One region of the Streptomyces rubrogriseus genome, then DNA from elsewhere that is predicted to be linked to it. Evidence: riboswitches for the same ligand, from Rfam matches in the RefSeq annotation. Region 1 holds a riboswitch; each other region holds the start of a gene.
The links. Region 1 has a riboswitch for cyclic di-AMP ahead of Sru02f_RS24565 (M23 family metallopeptidase). Riboswitches for the same ligand answer to the same signal wherever they lie in the genome.
Positions count from the first base shown of each region.

Region 2: linked by a shared signal. The riboswitch ahead of Sru02f_RS34750 (transglycosylase SLT domain-containing protein) and the one ahead of Sru02f_RS24565 (M23 family metallopeptidase) in region 1 are both predicted to bind cyclic di-AMP.
Region 3: linked by a shared signal. The riboswitch ahead of Sru02f_RS28810 (M23 family metallopeptidase) and the one ahead of Sru02f_RS24565 (M23 family metallopeptidase) in region 1 are both predicted to bind cyclic di-AMP.

Region 1 is NZ_CP116256.1:5,358,405-5,364,837, reverse strand. Features, by position in the region: gene Sru02f_RS24585 (aspartate aminotransferase family protein) at 1-440, shown strand, start outside; gene Sru02f_RS24580 (helix-turn-helix domain-containing protein) at 514-1,128, shown strand; gene Sru02f_RS24575 (DUF6126 family protein) at 1,125-1,244, shown strand; gene Sru02f_RS24570 (tyrosine-protein phosphatase) at 1,266-2,063, opposite strand; cyclic di-AMP (ydaO/yuaA leader) riboswitch at 2,488-2,647, shown strand; gene Sru02f_RS24565 (M23 family metallopeptidase) at 2,650-3,588, shown strand; gene Sru02f_RS24560 (SGNH/GDSL hydrolase family protein) at 3,833-4,618, shown strand; gene Sru02f_RS24555 (TetR/AcrR family transcriptional regulator) at 4,680-5,300, opposite strand; gene Sru02f_RS24550 (MBL fold metallo-hydrolase) at 5,452-6,433, shown strand, end outside.
Region 2 is NZ_CP116256.1:7,727,585-7,734,017, reverse strand. Features, by position in the region: gene Sru02f_RS34770 (GntR family transcriptional regulator) at 1-310, opposite strand, end outside; gene Sru02f_RS34765 (M56 family metallopeptidase) at 478-1,416, opposite strand; gene fahA (fumarylacetoacetase) at 1,750-2,997, opposite strand; gene Sru02f_RS34755 (HAD family hydrolase) at 3,461-4,270, shown strand; gene Sru02f_RS34750 (transglycosylase SLT domain-containing protein) at 4,294-4,785, opposite strand; cyclic di-AMP (ydaO/yuaA leader) riboswitch at 4,790-4,958, opposite strand; gene Sru02f_RS34745 (polyprenyl synthetase family protein) at 5,640-6,433, shown strand, end outside.
Region 3 is NZ_CP116256.1:6,404,666-6,411,098, reverse strand. Features, by position in the region: gene Sru02f_RS28820 (M16 family metallopeptidase) at 1-351, shown strand, start outside; gene Sru02f_RS28815 (M16 family metallopeptidase) at 348-1,736, shown strand; cyclic di-AMP (ydaO/yuaA leader) riboswitch at 1,928-2,092, shown strand; gene Sru02f_RS28810 (M23 family metallopeptidase) at 2,105-2,857, shown strand; gene Sru02f_RS28805 (GntR family transcriptional regulator) at 2,978-3,673, shown strand; gene Sru02f_RS28800 (HPr family phosphocarrier protein) at 3,852-4,133, opposite strand; gene Sru02f_RS28795 (bifunctional acetate--CoA ligase family protein/GNAT family N-acetyltransferase) at 4,336-6,433, shown strand, end outside.

The sequences.
Region 1 (6,433 bases):
TGTCGGTGATGGAGAACGAGGAGATCGTCGCGAACGCCGCCGCGGTGGGGGAGCGGCTGAAGTCCCGGCTCGCGGAGCTGGTGGACCGCTACGAGCTGCTCGCCGACGTCCGGGGCCGCGGACTGATGATCGGCATCGAGTTCGGCCGTCCGAGGTCCCTGAAGCTGCGCAGCCGCTGGACGATGCTGCAGGCCGCGCGGAAGGGACTGTTCGCGCAGATGGTGGTCGTGCCGCTGCTGCAACGGCACCGGATCCTGACCCAGGTGTCCGGCGACCACCTGGAGGTGATCAAACTGATCCCGCCGCTGATCGTCGACACCGCCGACGCCGACCGGTTCGTCGACGCCTTCACGGAGGTGATGGAGGACGCGCACAATGGCGGTGGCCTGATGTGGGACTTCGGGAAGACCCTGGTCAAGCAGGCGGTGGCCAACCGTTGAGCGCAGCCTCCGGTGTTTTTGCCTCTGAGGCAAGGAATTTGCCTGACGGGCAAGTTTCGGGCTGAATGGAGGCATGAGTTCCTCCGAGACCGGCCCCGCCGAGGGGTCGGTCGCCGCCGTCGCGCCCCAGCTGCGTGAGCTGCGGCGGCGGGCCGTCCTCACATTGGAGGCCGCGGCCCGCGCCGCGGGGCTCTCGCCCGCCCACCTCTCCCGCCTGGAGACCGGGCAGCGCCAGCCCTCGCTGCCGATGCTGCTCTCCCTCGCCCGGGTCTACGGTACGACCGTCGCCGAGCTGCTGGGCGAGGCGGCCGCGGACCGGGATGCCGTAGTGCGGGCCGCCGACATGGAACCCACCGCCGCGGGCGGCTGGACGTACTGGCGGGCCGGAGCGCCGGGCCGCGGCATGCAGGCCCTGCGCGTCCAGGTTCCGTACGGCTCCCAGGGCGACGTCGTGCGGGTGCACCCCGGCGAGGAGTGGCTGCACGTCCTGCGGGGCCGGCTGCGACTGCGCCTCGGGGACACCGAGCACCGGCTCACCGCGGGGGACAGCGCCCACTTCGACTCGATGACCCCGCACCGGATCGCCGCGCAGGACCCCGACGGGGTCGAGCTGCTGTTCGTCCACACCCTGCTGCAGAGCCCGACGGCCGCCCCGTGCCTCGGCCCGACCCCTGGAGAGACGCCATGAGCACCATGCAGGAGAAGTTCCCGCGCGCCCTGTGGGTGCGGCTGATCGTCTACATCGCCCTGGGGCACGTCTTCGGCGGCTTCCTCTACCTGCTGTTCGAGGTGGGCGCCAAGTAGCGCCGGCCGCGGGCGGGTGGCTCAGTCCAGCATCCGCTCGCGCAGCCGCTCCCGGGTCGCGGGAGTGAGCCGCAGGCCCTGCTCCAGGTAGGCGTCGACGCCGCCCCACGTCTCCTCGACGGTCTCGAAGGCCGCCGCCAGGTACTCGGCGCGCGCGTCGAACAGGGGGCTGAGCAGCTCCATGACCTCGGGGGAGTAGGCCGAGGCCGCGGAACCGCTGCGGCGCACCTTGTAGCGGCGGTGCGCGGCATTCGACTTCAGGTAGTCCTCGACGACGGCCTCGCGCTCGACACCGAGGGCGAGCAGCGTGACGGCGATCGACAGGCCCGCGCGGTCCTTTCCGGCGGCGCAGTGCATCAGGGCCGGGACGCTGTCCTCGGCGAGCGCGTGCAGGATGCGGGAGTGCTCCGCGGTGCGCTCCGTGACGATCGCGCGGTAGGAGCCGATCATCCGGTCCGCGGCCTTGCCGTCGGCCAGGATCTCGCGCAGCTGGTCGAGGTCGCCGTCACGGACCATCTTCCAGAACTCGGCGCCGTCGGCCGGGTCGCTCAGCGGCAGGTTCACATTGCGCACGCCCGGCAGCTCGACGTCCGGGCCCTCGAGCTTCTGGTCGGCCGCGTTGCGGAAGTCGAAGATCGTGTGCAGGCCCAGCGAGGCCAGGAACGCGGCGTCCTCCCCGGTGGCGTGAGCCAGGTGACCGCTGCGGAACAGCACCCCCTGCCGCACCCGCCGCCCGTCCACGGTGGGCAGGCCGCCCACGTCCCGGAAGTTGCGCACACCGGTCAGCTCGGGTTCGGTCGACGGGACCTGCTGCGTCACGGGGGCTCCTCCCACTCCGCCCCGCCGCCGCTGCTCGCCGGCGGGCTCCACCCGACGATACGGCATCACCCGGACGCGAAATGGCGCCCCGAGGGATATTCCGGGCCGATAAGGCCCTTCTGTCCGAATTGGTATCTTAATTACAACTGGCCCTGAAATGGCGGAGGGTGAATGAGGGGCGCGTGAGCAGCGTCATATCCGTGACCGTGCGTTGCCCGTCATGTTCACGTAATTCAACTGTTTCTCAAGGGGCTTTAAGCAAAAGCGTGCCGCGGAAATCGACGCAGGGTTACCGGACATTCCCGTAAAGGATCAATCGGAACACCTGCCGGGGGAACCCTTCGCTTGTCCCTGTGCGTCTTGGTCCCTTACGTTCACCACCGATCCGGACGGACGCCTAATCCTGCCGCCGACCGGAGCCCGCACTCATCGACCACCCGTACACGGCAGGAGCGGGGGACCCACAGGTAGAACTGCCTGTTCCGGTTCCCGGAACGGCTTGGGGTAAAGCCGCGTTTCGGCGCGGCCGGGCATCTCCAGCCCGCACCCGACAGCTCACCTCGCAGGCGCCGGAGAGGAATTCGCCATGCCCGCGAAGGGTAAGCACCGCCGTACCAGGGCCATGCGCCTGACCCGCACCATCGCCGTCGCCGGGACCGGTGGCGCCGCGCTCGCGCTCCCGCTGATGGGTGCCGCCGCCGCCAACGCCGCTCCCGCGCACTCCGTTTCCGAGCAGGCCGTGCACTCCGTTCCGGCGTCGGCCAAGAAGGCCGCCGCCGAGAAGAACTCCGACTCGCACACCTACACGGTGAAGAGCGGCGACTACCTCTCGAAGATCGCCGACGAGCAGGACGTCGACGGCGGCTGGAAGAAGCTCTACGCGGACAACCGCGAGGCCGTCGGTTCCGACCCGTCGCTGATCCACCCCGGCCTCAAGCTGTCGATCGGCGGCCAGGCCGCCAAGTCGTCGGCGCCGTCCTCCGCGCAGTCCGAGAAGCCCGCGCAGAAGTCCGCCGAGAAGCCTGCCGCGAAGCCCGCCGCGAAGCCGGCCCAGAAGTCGACGGACGTCGAGAAGGCCTCCTCCTCGGACTCCGGCAGCCAGTCCACGGGCACCACCAGCGGCTACACCTCCCCCGTCGCGGGCGGCACCGTCGGCACCCCGTACCACCAGTCCGGCAGCATGTGGTCCAGCGGCTACCACACCGGCACCGACTTCGTCGTCCCGACCGGCACCTCCCTCAAGGCCGTCGGCGCGGGCACCGTCGTCTCGGCCGGCTGGGGCGGCGCGTACGGCAACCAGGTCGTCATCCAGCTCGCCGACGGCCACTACGCCCAGTACGCCCACCTCTCCTCGCTCTCCGTCTCCGCCGGTCAGTCGGTGACGGCGGGTCAGCAGGTCGGCCTCTCGGGCGCCACCGGCAACGTGACCGGCCCGCACCTGCACTTCGAGATCCGCACCACGCCGGACTACGGCTCGGACATCGACCCGCTGGCGTTCCTGCGCTCGCACGGCGTCTCCGTCTGACGACCGGTTCCGCGCGGCCCCCGCGCACCGGAGGCCGGACCCCGATCCCCGGGTCCGGCCTTCGGCGTGTCCGGACCCCGGTGCAGGCGCCGTGCAGGGCCCTCGCCGTATTCCGGAATTGACGAATACTTTAGGCGTGGCCTTTCTCACCGCCCGTCAATCCCTTCCTACGGTCGCGTAGGTCACATTCCAAGGTGAATCATGGGCCGATGTGGCAGACGATTCGAAGAGTGACAGCAGAGCAGTGATCGGGTCGTACGTGGCGGTGGGGGACAGCTTCACCGAGGGCGTCGGCGACCCCGGCCCCGACGGGGCGTTCGTCGGCTGGGCCGACCGGCTCGCCGTACTGCTCGCGGACCGGCGCCCCGAGGGCGACTTCACGTACACGAACCTCGCCGTGCGCGGCAGGCTCCTCGACCAGATCGTGGCGGAACAGGTCCCGCGGGTCGTCGGACTCGCGCCCGACCTCGTCTCGTTCGCGGCGGGCGGCAACGACATCATCCGGCCCGGCACCGATCCCGACGAGGTCGCCGAGCGGTTCGAGCTGGCGGTGGCCGCGCTGACCGCCGCGGCCGGAACCGTCCTGGTGACCACCGGGTTCGACACCCGGGGGGTGCCCGTCCTCAAGCACCTGCGCGGCAAGATCGCCACGTACAACGGGCACGTCCGCGCCATCGCCGACCGCTACGGCTGCCCGGTGCTCGACCTGTGGTCGCTGCGGAGCGTCCAGGACCGCAGGGCGTGGGACGCCGACCGGCTGCACCTGTCGCCGGAGGGGCACACCCGGGTGGCGCTGCGCGCGGGGCAGGCCCTGGGCCTGCGCGTCCCGGCCGATCCGGACCAGCCCTGGCCGCCCCTGCCGCCGCGCGGCACGCTCGACGTCCGGCGCGACGACGTGCACTGGGCGCGCGAGTACCTGGTGCCGTGGATCGGGCGCCGGCTGCGGGGCGAGTCGTCGGGCGACCACGTGACGGCCAAGGGGACGCTGTCTCCGGACGACATCAAGACGCGGATCGCCGCGGTGGCCTGACACCGAGGCCGGTGCTGTCCCGGCGGGCCGGTGCACCGGCTGGCCGGTGTCCCGACGGGCGCTAACGCCGCGTCGGTGTCAACGCCGCCCGCTCCAGGCCCAGTTCCCGGGCCAGGGCGTCGTCCACCCACGCCTGCGCCCGGGCCCGCGACACCGTGCCCGTGTACGAGGTGAGCTGCACCGCCAGCCCGTCCAGCAACGCCGTCAGCCGCAGGGCCGCGGCGTCCGGCTCGGGGCAGGAGAACTCACCGGCGGCCACGCCCTCGGCGATGACCTCGGCGATCGCCGCCTTCCACTGGCGGTCCAGCTCGCGCGCGACCTCCCGCAGCGCGGGCTCGCGCGGCGCCGCCGCCCAGCCCTCGATCCACAGCCGCCAGCCCTTGGCCGGCCCGGTCGGCGCGTACCACCGCACGGCCGCCCGCAGCCGGCGCAGCGCCGACGTGCGACGGGCCAGCAGCCCCCGCAGATGGGCGAGGTCGTCCTCGGCGGCATGCGTGAACGCGGCGGCGACCAGGCGCTCCTTCGTGGAGAAGTGGTAGAGCACCAGGGCGTTGCTGACGCCGAGCGCCGCGGCCACGTCGGCGATCCGCAACGCCGCCACGCCCCGCGCCGATATCTGCTCGATGGCGGCGCCCAGCAGCTCCTCGCGCCGCTCCGCCACGCTCAACCGCACTCTCCCCACGCACGTCACCCTATACAGGCGCCGGGACGTGCGCCGACGCCCTTCCCGGTCGCGACGGACCGGGGGAACACGGACGTCGCATCCGTCGTTCGAGGTGGCGTAGGACGAGACGAACACAATGAGAGCCTGAACCACTCCACCTGGAGGTACCGTGGCCGCCTTCCGTTCCCCGAGTCCCGGATTCAGCGTGCCCCGGCCCGCGGCCTTCGGCGCCGACCCGAGCGGTGAGCGCATGGCGCGCATCCGCAGATCGCCGCACTTCCGCGACGGCGTCTTCCAGAACCCCGGGGGCACGGCACGGACCCGGCCCTCCGGATCGGCCGCCGAATTCGCCAAGATCTACTTCAACAAGGAGGCGCGGCTGCGCCGGTCCCCGCAGGGGCCGGTCCCGGTGCACGCCACCACCCTGGCCGACCTCGCCCGGCCGCCCGCCACCGGGCTCCGGCTGACCTGGATGGGCCACTCCAGCGTGCTCGCCGAGATCGACGGACAGCGCGTGCTCTTCGACCCGGTGTGGGGCGAGCGCTGCTCCCCGTTCCCCTTCGCCGGCCCCAAGCGCCTGCATCCGGTCCCGCTGCCACTGGCCGCCCTGGGCCCGGTCGACGTGGTCGTCATCTCCCACGACCACTACGACCACCTGGACATGCCCACCATCAAGGCACTGGCCGGCACGGACACCGTGTTCGCCGTGCCGCTCGGCGTCGGCGGCCACCTCGAACACTGGGGTGTCTCCCCCGACCGGCTGCGGGAGCTGGACTGGCACGAGTCGACGCGCGTCGGCGGCCTCACCCTCACCGCCACCCCGGCCCGGCACTTCTGCGGGCGCGGGCTGCGCAACACCCAGCACACCCTCTGGGCGTCCTGGGTCGTCGCCGGTGCCGAGCACCGCGTGTACCACAGCGGGGACACCGGCTACTTCGACGGATTCCGCGACATCGGCGCCGCGCACGGGCCGTTCGACGCCACGATGATCCAGCTCGGGGCGTACGCCGAGTTCTGGCCGGACATCCACATGACCCCCGAGGAGGGTGTCCGTGCCCACCTCGACCTCCAGGGCGGCCGTCCGCACGGTGCCCTGCTGCCGATCCACTGGGGCACCTTCAACCTGGCGCCGCACGCGTGGGCGGAGCCGG
Region 2 (6,433 bases), 2.4 Mb from region 1:
GGTCCAGCCCGTGGGCGTACTTGCGGGCCACGACCACCGTGCCGATGCCGGGCTGCCGGGCCACGAGGCCTTCGGCGCGCAGGAGGTCGAGCGCCTGGCGGACGGTGTTGCGGGTGGTGTCGTAGTCGGCGGCGAGGGTGGCCTCGTGGGGGAGGGTGCCGTCGGTGAAGGCGTCGTCGAGGAGCTGGCGGCGGAGCAGGTCGGCGAGTTGCCGGGCCCGGTCGGCGCGCAGCCGGCGCCGCGTGCGGTGGGCTGCGACGGTGGTCGCGCCCTGGCCGGCGTGGTCTCGGATGCGGTCGGTGGGCGGCATGGCTGGAACCATACCTATCCGGTCGGATTAGTGGTGTTGCTGGAATGTTGCGCCACCGGGAGCTCCGCCGGTCGTGGGGGTGAGCTGGGGTTTCTGCGGCGGGTGGGGGAGTTCTGCCACCAGGGTGCGCCGGCGTGTGCGGGGTGGGCCCGGTCGTGGGGGTGCGGCTAGGCCAGGGCGGTCAGGCCCGGGGCGAAGGTGATGAGGAGGGGGATGAGCGGGACCAGGGCAGCCGTTGCCGTGGTCAGGGCCCGGTGGCGGCGCGGCAGGCGAGGGCGGGGTTCCAGGAGGCGGTCGACGCGTTCGCCGAGGAGGCGGTGGCTGGAGGCGCAGGAGAGGACACCGCGGTGCTGGTTCAGCTCGATCAGGGCCAGCGCGGTGGTCAGGTGGCCGCAGCGGCGGGAGGCGGTGTCGTCGGCCGAGAGCTCGACCAGCCGGTGGGTCTGGTCGCAGAAGTGGGCGAAGAGCGGCACGCTCGGGAAACCGGTGGCCAGGGCGGTCGACAGGTGCAGCAGCCAGTCGTGGCGGGCCCGGGCGTGGCCGCGCTCGTGGGTGAGCACGGCGTCCAGCTGATGGTCGGTGAGGCGGTGCAGGGCACCGGTGGTGACGATCAGCTGGGGCGGGCTGCCGGGCATCCACCAGGCGTCCGGGTACTCGTCCTCCAGGACCAGCAGCGGACCACGGGCCGCCGGGAGCCCGGCGGGCAGGTCGGGGGCGCGCTCGCGCAGGTGGGCGCGGGACCGGGCGCGCCGCCGGCGGGCCTCGACCAGCTCGCGGGCGAGCATCGCGGTCGTCCAGGCCGCGCCGGCCGCCAGCAGCAGGGTGAGGGCGGCCGCCCAGACCGGGCCGGCGGAGAGGTTGTACGCCGCGGTCACCGCGGGTGGCGCCGGGGCGAAGAGCTGGGCGCGGACGGTCCCGAAGACGGCGGTGGCGCCGAGGGCGAGTGCCGTCAGGCAGCACAGCAGCACCGTCGCGACCAGGCACTGCCACACCCACAGCCCGACCACGGGATCCCGCTCCGGCCACGCGGAACGGGTCAGCGCGCGGGGCACCGGCACCGCGGCGGTCACGGCGACGACGAACAGCAGGAGCAGGCAGACGGTCATGCCACTGGCTCCGGATCCTGGTCGAAGGATGGGCGGATCTGGCCGTACATGGGTGGTGCTGGCCGTACAAGGGGTGGTGCTGGCCGTACAGGGGTGGTGCTGGGCCGGGCCGTGCGCGCGCACACCGCCCGACGCCAGTATGACGGGGCCGGGCGGTGCGAGTCAGGTGTCGGCGGACACCGATTCCAGAACCTGGGCGTACGGACCGCGGGCGTACGGACCTCGGGCTTACGGACTGAGGGCGTACGGACGTTGAGCGTACAGACCTCGGGCGTAGGGGCCTCGGGCGTACAGGCCCCGCACCCCCTCGGCCGTGGCGTCGCGCGCGTACCGTCAGACGCCCTGCCCGACCCCCCGGCCGACCACTCGCCCGGTCACCTCTCCCAGCCCCACCCGGACACCGTCCGGGCCCGGGGCCCAGGCCGACAGGGTCACCACGTCGCCGTCCTCCAGGAACGTCCGCTTGCCGTCGGGGAGTTCCAGCGGGTCGCGGCCGTTCCAGGTCAGTTCGAGCAGCGACCCCCGCTCCCGCTCGGTGGGCCCGCTCACCGTGCCCGAGCCGTAGAGGTCGCCGGTGCGCAGCGAGGCTCCGTTGACCGTCATGTGGGCCAACTGCTGGGCGGCCGTCCAGTACATGGTGGAGAACGGCGGCTCGGAGACGACGTGGCCGTTGACGGCGACGGAGATCCGCAGGTCGTAGCCGCCGGGATCGTCCTGGTCGGTGTTCGTGTCGTCCAGGTAGGGCAGCAGCTCGTGCGTGCGCTCGGGCGGCGCCACCCGGGCCTCCTCCAGCGCGTCCAGCGGGGTGATCCACGCCGACACCGACGTGGTGAAGGACTTGCCGAGGAACGGACCGAGGGGGACGTACTCCCAGGCCTGGACGTCCCGCGCGGACCAGTCGTTGAGCAGGCAGAGCCCGAAGACGTGCTCGCGGAAGTCGCCGAGCGCGACCGGACTGCCCAGTTCGGACGGCACACCCACGACGAAGCCGACCTCCGCCTCGATGTCGAGCCGGACGGACGGGCCGAAGACGGGTGCGGCGTCGGCCGGGGGCTTGCGCTGCCCCGACGGGCGCACGACGTCCGTGCCCGAGACGACGACCGTGCCGGAGCGGCCGTGGTAGCCGATCGGGAGGTGCTTCCAGTTCGGGGTGAGGGAGTCGGCGGCGTCGGGGCGGAAGATCTGGCCGACGTTGCGGGCGTGGTTCTCGGAGGCGTAGAAGTCGACGTAGTCGGCGACCTCGAAGGGCAGGTGCAGGGTCACCGACGACAGCGGGTGGAAGAACGGCTCCAGGGTCTCGCGGTGGGAGGGGACCGTCACCCACGCCGTCAGCGCGCGCCGCACGTCCGACCACGCCGTGCGCCCGGCCGCCAGCAGCGGGTTGAGGGTGGGCTGCGCGAGGAGGGCCGCGTACGGCGAGCCGAGCGCGTGGGCCGCCGCCCCCGCGTCGAGGACGTGGTCGCCCAGCCGGACGCCCACCGTCCGGTCCGTCCGGTCGAGCGAGCCGGGGATCGAGAACACGCCGTACGGAAGGTTGTGCGGGCCGAAGGGGTCGCCCTCGGGGACATCGAAGGGGGGCATCGGGTGCTGCCTCGCTTTCGTGCTCGCCATGTGCGCCGTGCGCGCCGTGTGTGCCGTTGCGTGACGGCGGCTGTACTGGGTGTGTCAAGTGTGCCGGGTGTGTCAGGTGTGCCGGGTGTGCCGTTGTGTCACGTGATCGGGGTGCGTCACGTGACGCACGCGGTCCGGCCACACGTTACGGGTGACGTGCCGCTCTTGGGCAGTACCGCCGAAGGCGGCGGCGCCCGGTCCGGGTTCGGGGGCGGAAGGCACCACGGGGAGCACCCGGCGGGCAGGTAGCGTGCGATGCCGCCGCCAACCGGTGCACAGGCCCTGAACGGGCTTTAGCCGATGATGTATCAGGTTTCGGACATCCTCGGGCGTCGTCGTGCAACGCCGTGCGGGTTCGAGCGCACTCGCTACGCCCTCGCTCGGAAGCGGTCACGGGTGAGTCGGACGGGTGCGGTGTCCGTATTCTCTGATCATGGACCGCACCGCGTATTCACTCGTCGCCACCGACCTGGACGGCACGCTGCTCCGAGGCGACGACACCGTCTCCGACCGGTCGCTGGCCGCGCTGGCGCGGGCCGCCGGGGCGGGTGCGCGGCACCTGGTGGTGACGGGGCGCCCGGCCCCCCGGGTGCGCCCGCTGCTCGACCGGCTCGGCTGCACGGGGCTCGCGGTGTGCGGACAGGGCGCGCAGGTGTACGACGCCGGCGCGCACCGGATGCTGTGGTCGGTCACCCTGGACCGGGAGCTGGCCGAGACCGCGCTCGGCAAGATCGAGGCCGAGGTGGGCCAGGTGCACGCGGCCGTGGACCAGGACGGCGTCGACGGGCTGACACTCATCGAGCCGGACTACCTGATGCCCCACCCGACGCTGCCCGCGGTGCGCGTCGAGCAGCGTGCGCAGCTGTGGTCCAGGCCGATCAGCAAGGTGCTGCTGCGCCACCCCGAGCTGACCGACGACGAACTGGCGGCGACGGCTCGCGCGGTGGTCGGTTCCCTCGCGACGGTCACCATGTCGGGGCCCGGCACGGTGGAGCTCCAGCCCTGCGGCATCACCAAGGCCACCGGTCTGGCGCTGGCCGCCGAGCACCTGGGTCTGGAGCGGCGGCGGACGATCGCCTTCGGGGACATGCCCAACGACATCCCGATGTTCCAGTGGGCGGCCCACGGTGTGGCCATGGCCGGCGCGCACCCCGAACTCAAGGCGGTGGCCGACGAGGTCACCACGACGAACGAGGACGACGGCGTGGCCGTCGTCCTCGAGCGGATCTTCGGTACCTCTTAGGCGAGGTTCGGGCGGCGTACGGCTCAGTACGCGCTGAAGACGTTGTCCATCGAGCCGTAGCGGTCGGCCGCGTAGTTGCAGGCGGCGGTGATGTTGGCGACCGGGTCGTACGGGTCCCAGGAGGTGCCCTCGACGTGGTACGCCTGGAAGGTCGGGTCGATCACCTGGAGCAGGCCCTTGGACGGGGTGCCGTTGATGGCGTTGATGTCCCAGTTGTTGATGGCGAGCGGGTTGCCGGAGGACTCACGCATGATGTTGCGGTGAATGCCCTCGTAGGTCCCGGGGATGCCGTGCTGGGCCATGATGTCGAGCGACTCGCGGATCCAGCCGTCGAGGTTGTCCGGGTAGGCCGTGGCCGCCGTGGTGGCGGTCGTGGCGGCGGCCGGGGTGGCCGCGGAAGCGGTGGTGGCGCCGATGAGCGGCAGCGCGAGCACCGCGGCACCGGTGCCGGCCACGGCGAGCTTGCGGGCGAGGCGGCTGGTGCGGGCGTGACGGTTCTGACCGTTGGCAGACATGCGGTGTCCCTCTCCTTACGCCTACGAGGTGAGCTGTCGGGTTCGGGCGGGGAGGTGCCCGGCCGTGCCCTGACGGGTACGGCTTCACCCCGAGCCGCTCCGGTGGTGACCGGTGCGGCGACTTACCTGGGTCCCCCGCTCCTGCCTGCGAGTTTGTTGGGTGGATGACTGTGCGACGGGCGGTGGCAGGATTCGGCGTCCACCCGACAGGCCGGGAACGTATGCGAGAGCACATGTCCGGAACAAGTGCAGGAATCACCCAACATGCCTGTTGACCTTGGTCTGAGGCCTATATGGCTCTTGATCCTTTGCTGCTGCCAATCCCCAACTGGCTTGCGGGGCAAAGGGAGGGCACAGGTTCCGGCCGGGTTGCCTGTAGGTCGTCCGGAGTGAGCCAACTCACTGGCTTCAACAAGCACGGCAAATGGGGCATTAAGCCCAACTGGGAGCCAACCGGCCGCGGGTGGGGACGGCTTCGGGTGTCGGGCGGGGAGGGGTGGGAAGCGGGGAAGGGGAGAGGGCGGTGGAGGGGTGGCGCATAAGGAGGGGGCGGGCGTGTCGATCGGGTGACGTTCTCGAAGTGCGGGCCGTTGGGAGGAGTGATGGGATCTTCGGTGGCGGCTCCGGCCCGTTCGCCCTCCGGCTCCGGCTCGTCCCCTCTGGCGATATCAATCAAAATCTGCTCATATCACCTGATCAAAAACATACCGTTAATGATCCGATACCGACCAGCCTGTAACGGTGGGCGCTAGCGGTGATCGAAACGTGACCGGATACGCTGACTTGAGTGGTGGCAGCGACCTATCGACAAACCAGGTAATCGCCAGTAGACACCAGCAGACAGGAGACCCCTCGTGACCGTCGTCGGGCCGTTCGGGCTGAGCGTGCGGGACCAGGCTCTGGAAGCCGATGTCCAGGCCGGATTGGTTGCTGTCGAGGAAGGGTTGCTTGAGGCAACCAAAAGCGAGGTGCCGTTCATCACGGAGGCCGCCCAGCACCTGGTGCGGGCCGGCGGGAAACGGTTCCGGCCGCTGCTGGTGATGCTCTCGGCCCAGTTCGGTGACCCCTACGCCCCCGGGATCGTGCCCTCGGCCGTGGTCGTGGAGCTGACCCACCTCGCCACGCTGTACCACGACGACGTGATGGACGAGGCCGCCGTGCGGCGCGGGGTGCCCAGTGCGAACACCCGCTGGGACAACTCGGTCGCGGTCCTCACCGGCGACTTCCTGTTCGCCCGCGCCTCCCAGATCCTCGCCGACCTCGGACCCGAGGCGGTCCGCGTCCAGGCCCTCGCCTTTGAGCGGCTGGTCACCGGTCAGATCCTGGAGACGGCCGGCCCGCAGGACGGCCGCGACCCGGTCGACCACTACCTAGACGTGCTGGGCGGCAAGACGGGCTCCCTGGTGGCGGTCTCCTGCCGGTTCGGCGCGATGATGTCCGGCGCCGACGAGACGGTGGTGGACGTCCTCACCCAGTACGGCGAGCGGCTCGGCGTCGCCTTCCAGCTCGCCGACGACGTCCTGGACATCGCCTCCGACTCCGACGAGTCCGGCAAGACGCCCGGCACGGACCTGCGCGAGGGCATCCCCACCCTGCCCGTGCTGCGGCTGCGCGAGCGGGCGGCCCGGCTGGGACTCGCCGAGGACCT
Region 3 (6,433 bases), 1.0 Mb from region 1:
GTGCCGGTCATCGAGACGGCCATCGACGAGGAGCTGGCCCGCTTCGCCGAGGAGGGCCCCACGGCCGAGGAGATGGAGCGCGCCCAGGCCCAGCTCGAGCGCGAGTGGCTGGACCGCCTGGGCACGGTCGCCGGCCGCGCGGACGAACTGTGCCGGTACGCCGTCCTGTTCGGCGACCCGCAGCTCGCCCTCACCGCCGTGCAGCGGGTGCTCGAGGTGACCGCGGAGGAGGTCCAGGAGGTCGCCAAGGCCCGCCTGCGCCCCGACAACCGCGCGGTGCTCGTCTACGAGCCCACCGCCCCCGCCGACGAGACCGACGCCACCGACGAGAACGAGGAGGCGGCCAAGTGACCGAGCTCGCCACCATGGAATTCCACGCCCAGCCGCAGGCCGGCGAGCCCAAGCCGTGGGCGTTCCCCGCCCCCGAGCGCGGCAGCCTCGACAACGGCCTCACCGTGCTGCGCTGCCACCGCCCCGGCCAGCAGGTCGTCGCCGTCGAGGTGCTCCTCGACGCCCCCCTGGACGCCGAGCCGGCCGGTCTCGACGGCGTCGCCACCATCATGGCGCGCGCCTTCTCCGAGGGCACCGACAAGCACTCCGCGGAGGACTTCGCCGCCGAGCTGGAGCGCTGCGGCGCCACCCTGGACGCGCACGCCGACCACCCCGGCGTCCGGCTGAGCCTGGAGGTGCCCGCCTCGCGCCTCGGCAAGGCACTCGGCCTGCTCGCCGACGCCCTCAGGGCGCCCGCCTTCGCGGACGGCGAGGTCGAACGGCTGGTGCGCAACAGGCTCGACGAGATCCCGCACGAGCTGGCCAACCCCTCCCGGCGTGCCGCCAAGGAACTCTCCAAGGAGCTGTTCCCGGCCGACGCGCGCATGTCGCGCCCGCGCCAGGGCACGGAGGAGACGGTCGAGGCCATCGACGCGGCGGCCGTACGCGCCTTCTACGAGCGGCACGTCCGCCCCGCCACGGCCACCGCGGTGGTCGTCGGCGACCTCACCGGCGTCGACCTGGACGCGTTGCTCGGCGACACCCTGGGCGCCTGGACCGGCTCGGCCGCCGAGCCGCGTCCCGTGCCCCCGGTGACCGCCGACGACCGGGGCCGGGTCGTCATCGTGGACCGTCCCGGCGCCGTCCAGACGCAGCTGCTGATCGGCCGCACCGGCGCCGACCGGCACGACCGCGTGTGGCCCGCGCAGGTGCTCGGCACCTACTGCCTGGGCGGCACCCTCACCTCGCGCCTGGACCGCGTCCTGCGCGAGGAGAAGGGCTACACCTACGGTGTGCGGGCGTTCGGCCAGGTCCTGCGCTCCGCGCCGGACGGCACGGGCGCCGCGATGCTCGCCATCAGCGGATCCGTCGACACCCCCAACACCGGTCCCGCCCTGGAGGACCTGTGGACGGTGCTGCGCAAGCTGGCCGCGGAGGGGCTCACCGACGCCGAGCGCGACGTGGCCGTGCAGAACCTGGTGGGCGTGGCGCCGCTGAAGTACGAGACGGCGGCGGCCGTGGCGAGCACGCTGGCCGACCAGGTCGAGCAGCACCTGCCCGACGACTTCCAGGCCACGCTCTACCGTCAACTGGCCGCCACGGGCACCGTGGAGGCCACCGCGGCGGTCGTGAACGCCTTCCCGGTGGACCGTCTCGTGACGGTCCTGGTCGGCGACGCGGCGCAGATCAAGGAGCCCGTCGAGGCCCTCGGCATCGGCGAAGTCACCGTGGTGGCGGCCGAGTAGCGGCACGCGCGCGCGGCGGCCCCGGTGACCGGTGTGTCACCGGGGCCGCCGTTTGTCCGGATTGGGGGAGTGGTTGCTCGTCTGCCCTGTGGCGTGCGCTACAAAAAGCCTGTTGCGTTTGAGGATTGAACGCAGCCGCGTTTAGCGTCGTCCGGGCTGTTCGTCAGGCAGTGCGCCGCATCCGCGGCACCGGACAGTCATCGCCGAGTCCCCGTACGGCGCGAGCCAGGGGAGCCGGGGACCCATCGAAGTCCCTGGGGTGAATCGGACGCCCGCGCGCACCGCGAGGGGGTCCGTAGGAGACCTTCCACCTCCGAACCCGTCAGCTAACCCGGTAGGCGAGAGGGAAGGAAAGGACAAGCCTCTACATGGCGTTCACGCGCGCCACCGGGAAGCACCGCCGTCCCAGTCGGGTGCACCGCACCACCGCCCGCGCGGCGGGTGTCGCGGCCCTCGCCACCACCGGCGTGGTCGGCACCCTCGCGGCTCCGGCGCTGGCCGCCGAGCCCGAGGTGGAACAGACCGGGCTCACCCCGGTCGTCACCATCGGCGACTCCATAGCCGACGAGATCGACGCCCAGGCCCTCGCCCAGAAGCAGGCGGCCGCGGACGCCGCCGCCCGCGAGGCGGCCCGCGAGCGGGCGGCCGAGGCGGCCAAGGAGGCGCGCGAGGCCAAGGAGCGCGCCGCGCGGGAGGCGGAGCGCGAGCGCCTCAACACCTTCGTCGCGCCGATCACCGCCTCGTACGTCTCCACCGCCTACCAGGCCGGCAGCTCCCTGTGGTCCTCCGGCAGCCACACCGGCATCGACTTCCACGCCTCCAGCGGCACGTCCGTGCACTCCGTGGGCGTCGGCACCGTCGTCGAGGCCGGCTGGGGCGGCGCGTACGGCAACCAGGTCGTGATCAGGATGCACGACGGCACGTACACCCAGTACGGGCACCTGTCGTCCATCGGCGTCTCGGTCGGCCAGTCGGTCGAGCCCGGCCAGCAGATCGGCGTCTCGGGTGCCACCGGCAACGTCACCGGACCGCACCTGCACTTCGAGGCCCGTACCAGCCCCGAGTACGGCTCGGACATGGACCCCGTCGCCTATCTCCGCTCCCACGGAGTGAACGTCTGACGAAAAAGCCCCGGCTTCCCGAGTCGGGGCTTTTTGTATTCCATGCCGGCTTGATTGGCCTAGAGTCGCTGAAAGCGCGTCCATCGTCGACGTTTCTGGGGATCAAGGCGGAGGTCGGTCATGCGTATTCCGGCACATTCGGTGTGCACGGCGATTCGGGACGACATCGTGACCGGCGTCCACGGACGCGGGAGCCGGCTCACCGAGGAGATCCTCGCCCGCCGTTACGGCGTCTCCCGCGTCCCCGTCCGCGAGGCCCTGCGCACGCTGGAGGCGGAGGGCTTCGTGGTGACCCGGCGGCACGCGGGCGCGTGCGTCGCGGAACCGACCCGGCGGGAGGCCGCCGACCTGCTGGAGACCCGCACGCTCCTCGAGCCGCTCGGCGCCTCCCGGGCCGCGCGGCGGCGCACCGACGCACACCTCAAGGTGCTGCGCGGCCTGGTCAGGCTGGGGCAGGAACGGGCCGGGCGGGGCACCGTGGACGAGCTGCGCTCCCTGGGCGGCTGGTTCCACGAGACCCTCGCCAGGGCGGCGGACAGCCCCTCCCTGACCGCGCTGCTGACCCAGCTCCGCCACAAGATCGCCTGGATGTACGTCGTGGAGGCACCGGTCGGACCGGTGGAGCACTGGGCGGAGCACGCGGCGATCGCCGACGCCGTGGCCCGGGGCGACGCCGAACGCGCGCGGGCGCTCATGACCCGGCACATCGAGCGGTCGGCGTCCGGGTACCGGCTCCGGTTCGCCTCCGGCGGCGCGACGGCAGAGCGTGTGAGGAATACGCAACATTCCGTAAACACCGCGAGCCCGCTCCGGTAACACAGGTTCCGTATACAAAAGCGGGGGAATTCCGGCGGCTATTTCTGCCGTCCCGAACGTGCAGAAGCAGAAGCAGAAGCAGAAGCAGAAGCAGAAGCAGAGGCAGAAGCGGAAGCGGAAAAGGAGAAAGGCCCGCCCGGTGGTCCCGGCGGGCCTTTCGGTGCTGCTGTCCCGTCCGTCAGACGGTCTCGGGAAGCTCCTCGAGCCCCTCGGCGACCAGCTTCGCCAGCCGCTCCAGGGCCGCCTCCGCGCCCTCGGCGTCGGACGCGAGGACGATCTCCTCGCCCCCCTGGGCGCCGAGGCCGAGGACGGCCAGCATGGAGGCCGCGTTGACGGGGGACCCGTCGGCCTTGGCGATCGTCACCGGGACGCCTGTGGCCGTGGCGGCTCGGACGAAGATGGAGGCGGGGCGGGCGTGGAGACCCTCGGCCCAGCCGACGTTGACGCGGCGCTCAGCCATGTGATGCTGCCCTTCAGGTGTTCAGAGGCGTTGGAGTTGTCTAGACCAGTCTTGTCTAGACCAGTTTCCCACATCGTGAAGCGAGCCGGGACGACCACGTGGGCCGCCCCGTCCGGGTCCCGGACCGCGGCCTCGGTCCGGACCTCCGTCCCCCACAGACTGCCCCGCGCCGTTGTCGTACGCGAGCCGTACTCTGGGGCCCATGCAGACCTCGTCGGACCGGCACGAGTACCCCGCCCACTGGGAAGCCGACGTGGTGCTGCGCGACGGCGGCACCGCGCGCGTCCGCCCCATCACCGTCGATGACGCCGAGCGCCTGGTCAGCTTCTACGAGCAGGTTTCCGACGAGTCGAAGTACTACCGCTTCTTCGCGCCGTACCCTCGCCTGTCCGCCAAGGACGTCCACCGCTTCACGCACCACGACTTTGTGGACCGGGTGGGACTCGCGGCCACCATCGGCGGCGAGTTCATCGCCACCGTACGCTACGACCGGATCGGGGCCGGCGGAACACCCGCCACCGCACCGGCCGACGAGGCCGAGGTCGCCTTCCTCGTCCAGGACGCCCACCAGGGGCGCGGCGTCGCCTCCGCCCTCCTGGAGCACATCGCCGCCGTCGCCCGCGAGCGGGGCATCCGCCGCTTCGCCGCCGAGGTGCTGCCCGCCAACAACAAGATGATCAAAGTCTTCATGGACGCGGGGTACACCCAGAAGCGAAGCTTCGAGGACGGGGTGGTCCGCCTGGAGTTCGATCTCGAACCCACCGACCGCTCGCTGGCCGTGCAGTACGCGCGCGAGCACCGCGCGGAGGCCCGTTCCGTGCAGCGGCTGCTGCAGCCCGGCTCGGTCGCGGTCGTCGGCGCCGGCCGCACCCCGGGCGGCGTCGGCCGCAGCATCCTCGGCAACATCCGGGACGCCGGCTACACGGGGCGCCTGTACGCCGTGAACAGGGCCTTCCCCGAGGACATGAAGGAGCTCGACGGGGTTCCGGCGTGCCGTTCCGTGCGCGACATCGACGGGCCCGTCGACCTCGCCGTCGTCACCGTGCCCGCCGAGCACGTCCCGGACGTCGTCACGGCGTGCGGCGAGCACGGGGTGCAGGGCCTGGTGGTGATCTCCGCCGGATACGCCGACAGCGGCCCCGAGGGGCGCGAACGCCAGCGCGCCCTCGTGCGGCACGCGCGGTCGTACGGCATGCGCATCATCGGGCCCAACGCCTTCGGGATCATCAACACCTCCCCCGACGTGCGGCTCAACGCCTCTCTCGCCCCCGAGATGCCGCGCGCGGGACGGATCGGCCTGTTCGCGCAGTCCGGCGCCATCGGCATCGCCCTGCTCTCCCGGCTGCACCGGCGCGGCGGCGGGGTCACCGGCGTCACCGGCGTGTCCACCTTCGTCTCCTCCGGCAACCGCGCCGACGTCTCCGGCAACGACGTCCTCCAGTACTGGTACGACGACCCGGAGACCGACGTCGCGCTGATGTACCTGGAGTCCATCGGCAACCCCCGCAAGTTCACCCGCCTGGCCCGGCGCACGGCGGCCGCCAAGCCCCTGGTCGTGGTGCAGGGCGCCCGGCACGGCGGCGTGGCACCCCAGGGGCACGCCGTACGGGCGACGCGGCTGCCCCACGCGACGGTCTCCGCGCTGCTGCGGCAGGCCGGCGTGATCCGCGTCGACACCATCACCGACCTGGTCGACGCGGGGCTGCTCCTCGCCCGCCAGCCGCTGCCCGCCGGACCGAGGGTGGCCATCCTGGGCAACTCGGAGTCCCTGGGACTGCTCACGTACGACGCGTGCCTCTCCGAGGGCCTGCGCCCGCAGCCCCCGCTGGACCTGACGACCGCCGCCTCGGCCGACGACTTCCACGCGGCCCTGGCCAGGGCCCTGGCCGACGACACGTGCGACGCGGTCGTGGTGACCGCCATCCCGACGCTGGGGGAGGGGGCGGCCGGGGACGCCGCGCTCGCGGAGGCCCTGCGCTCGGCGGCGGCCGCGGTCCCCACCAAGCCCGTCCTCGTGGTCCACGTGGAGCTGGGCGGCCTGGCGGAGGCCCTGTCCGCGGCGGCGAGCACGGCCCCGCAGACGGCTCAGAGCACTGCGGGCACCACTTCCCAGGCGGCTGCGGGCACCGCCGCCCAAGCGGCTTCGAGCGCGGCCCGGCCGGGCGACCCGGGTGCCGTGCCGCAGGGCACCCCGGGCGGCCCTGCCTCCCGAGCCACCCCGGGCACCGGACCCCATGCCGCTCCCGGCCCCGCCGATCAGCCCCCGTCCGGCGCGCCCGTCCCGTCCGTCCCGTCCGGGA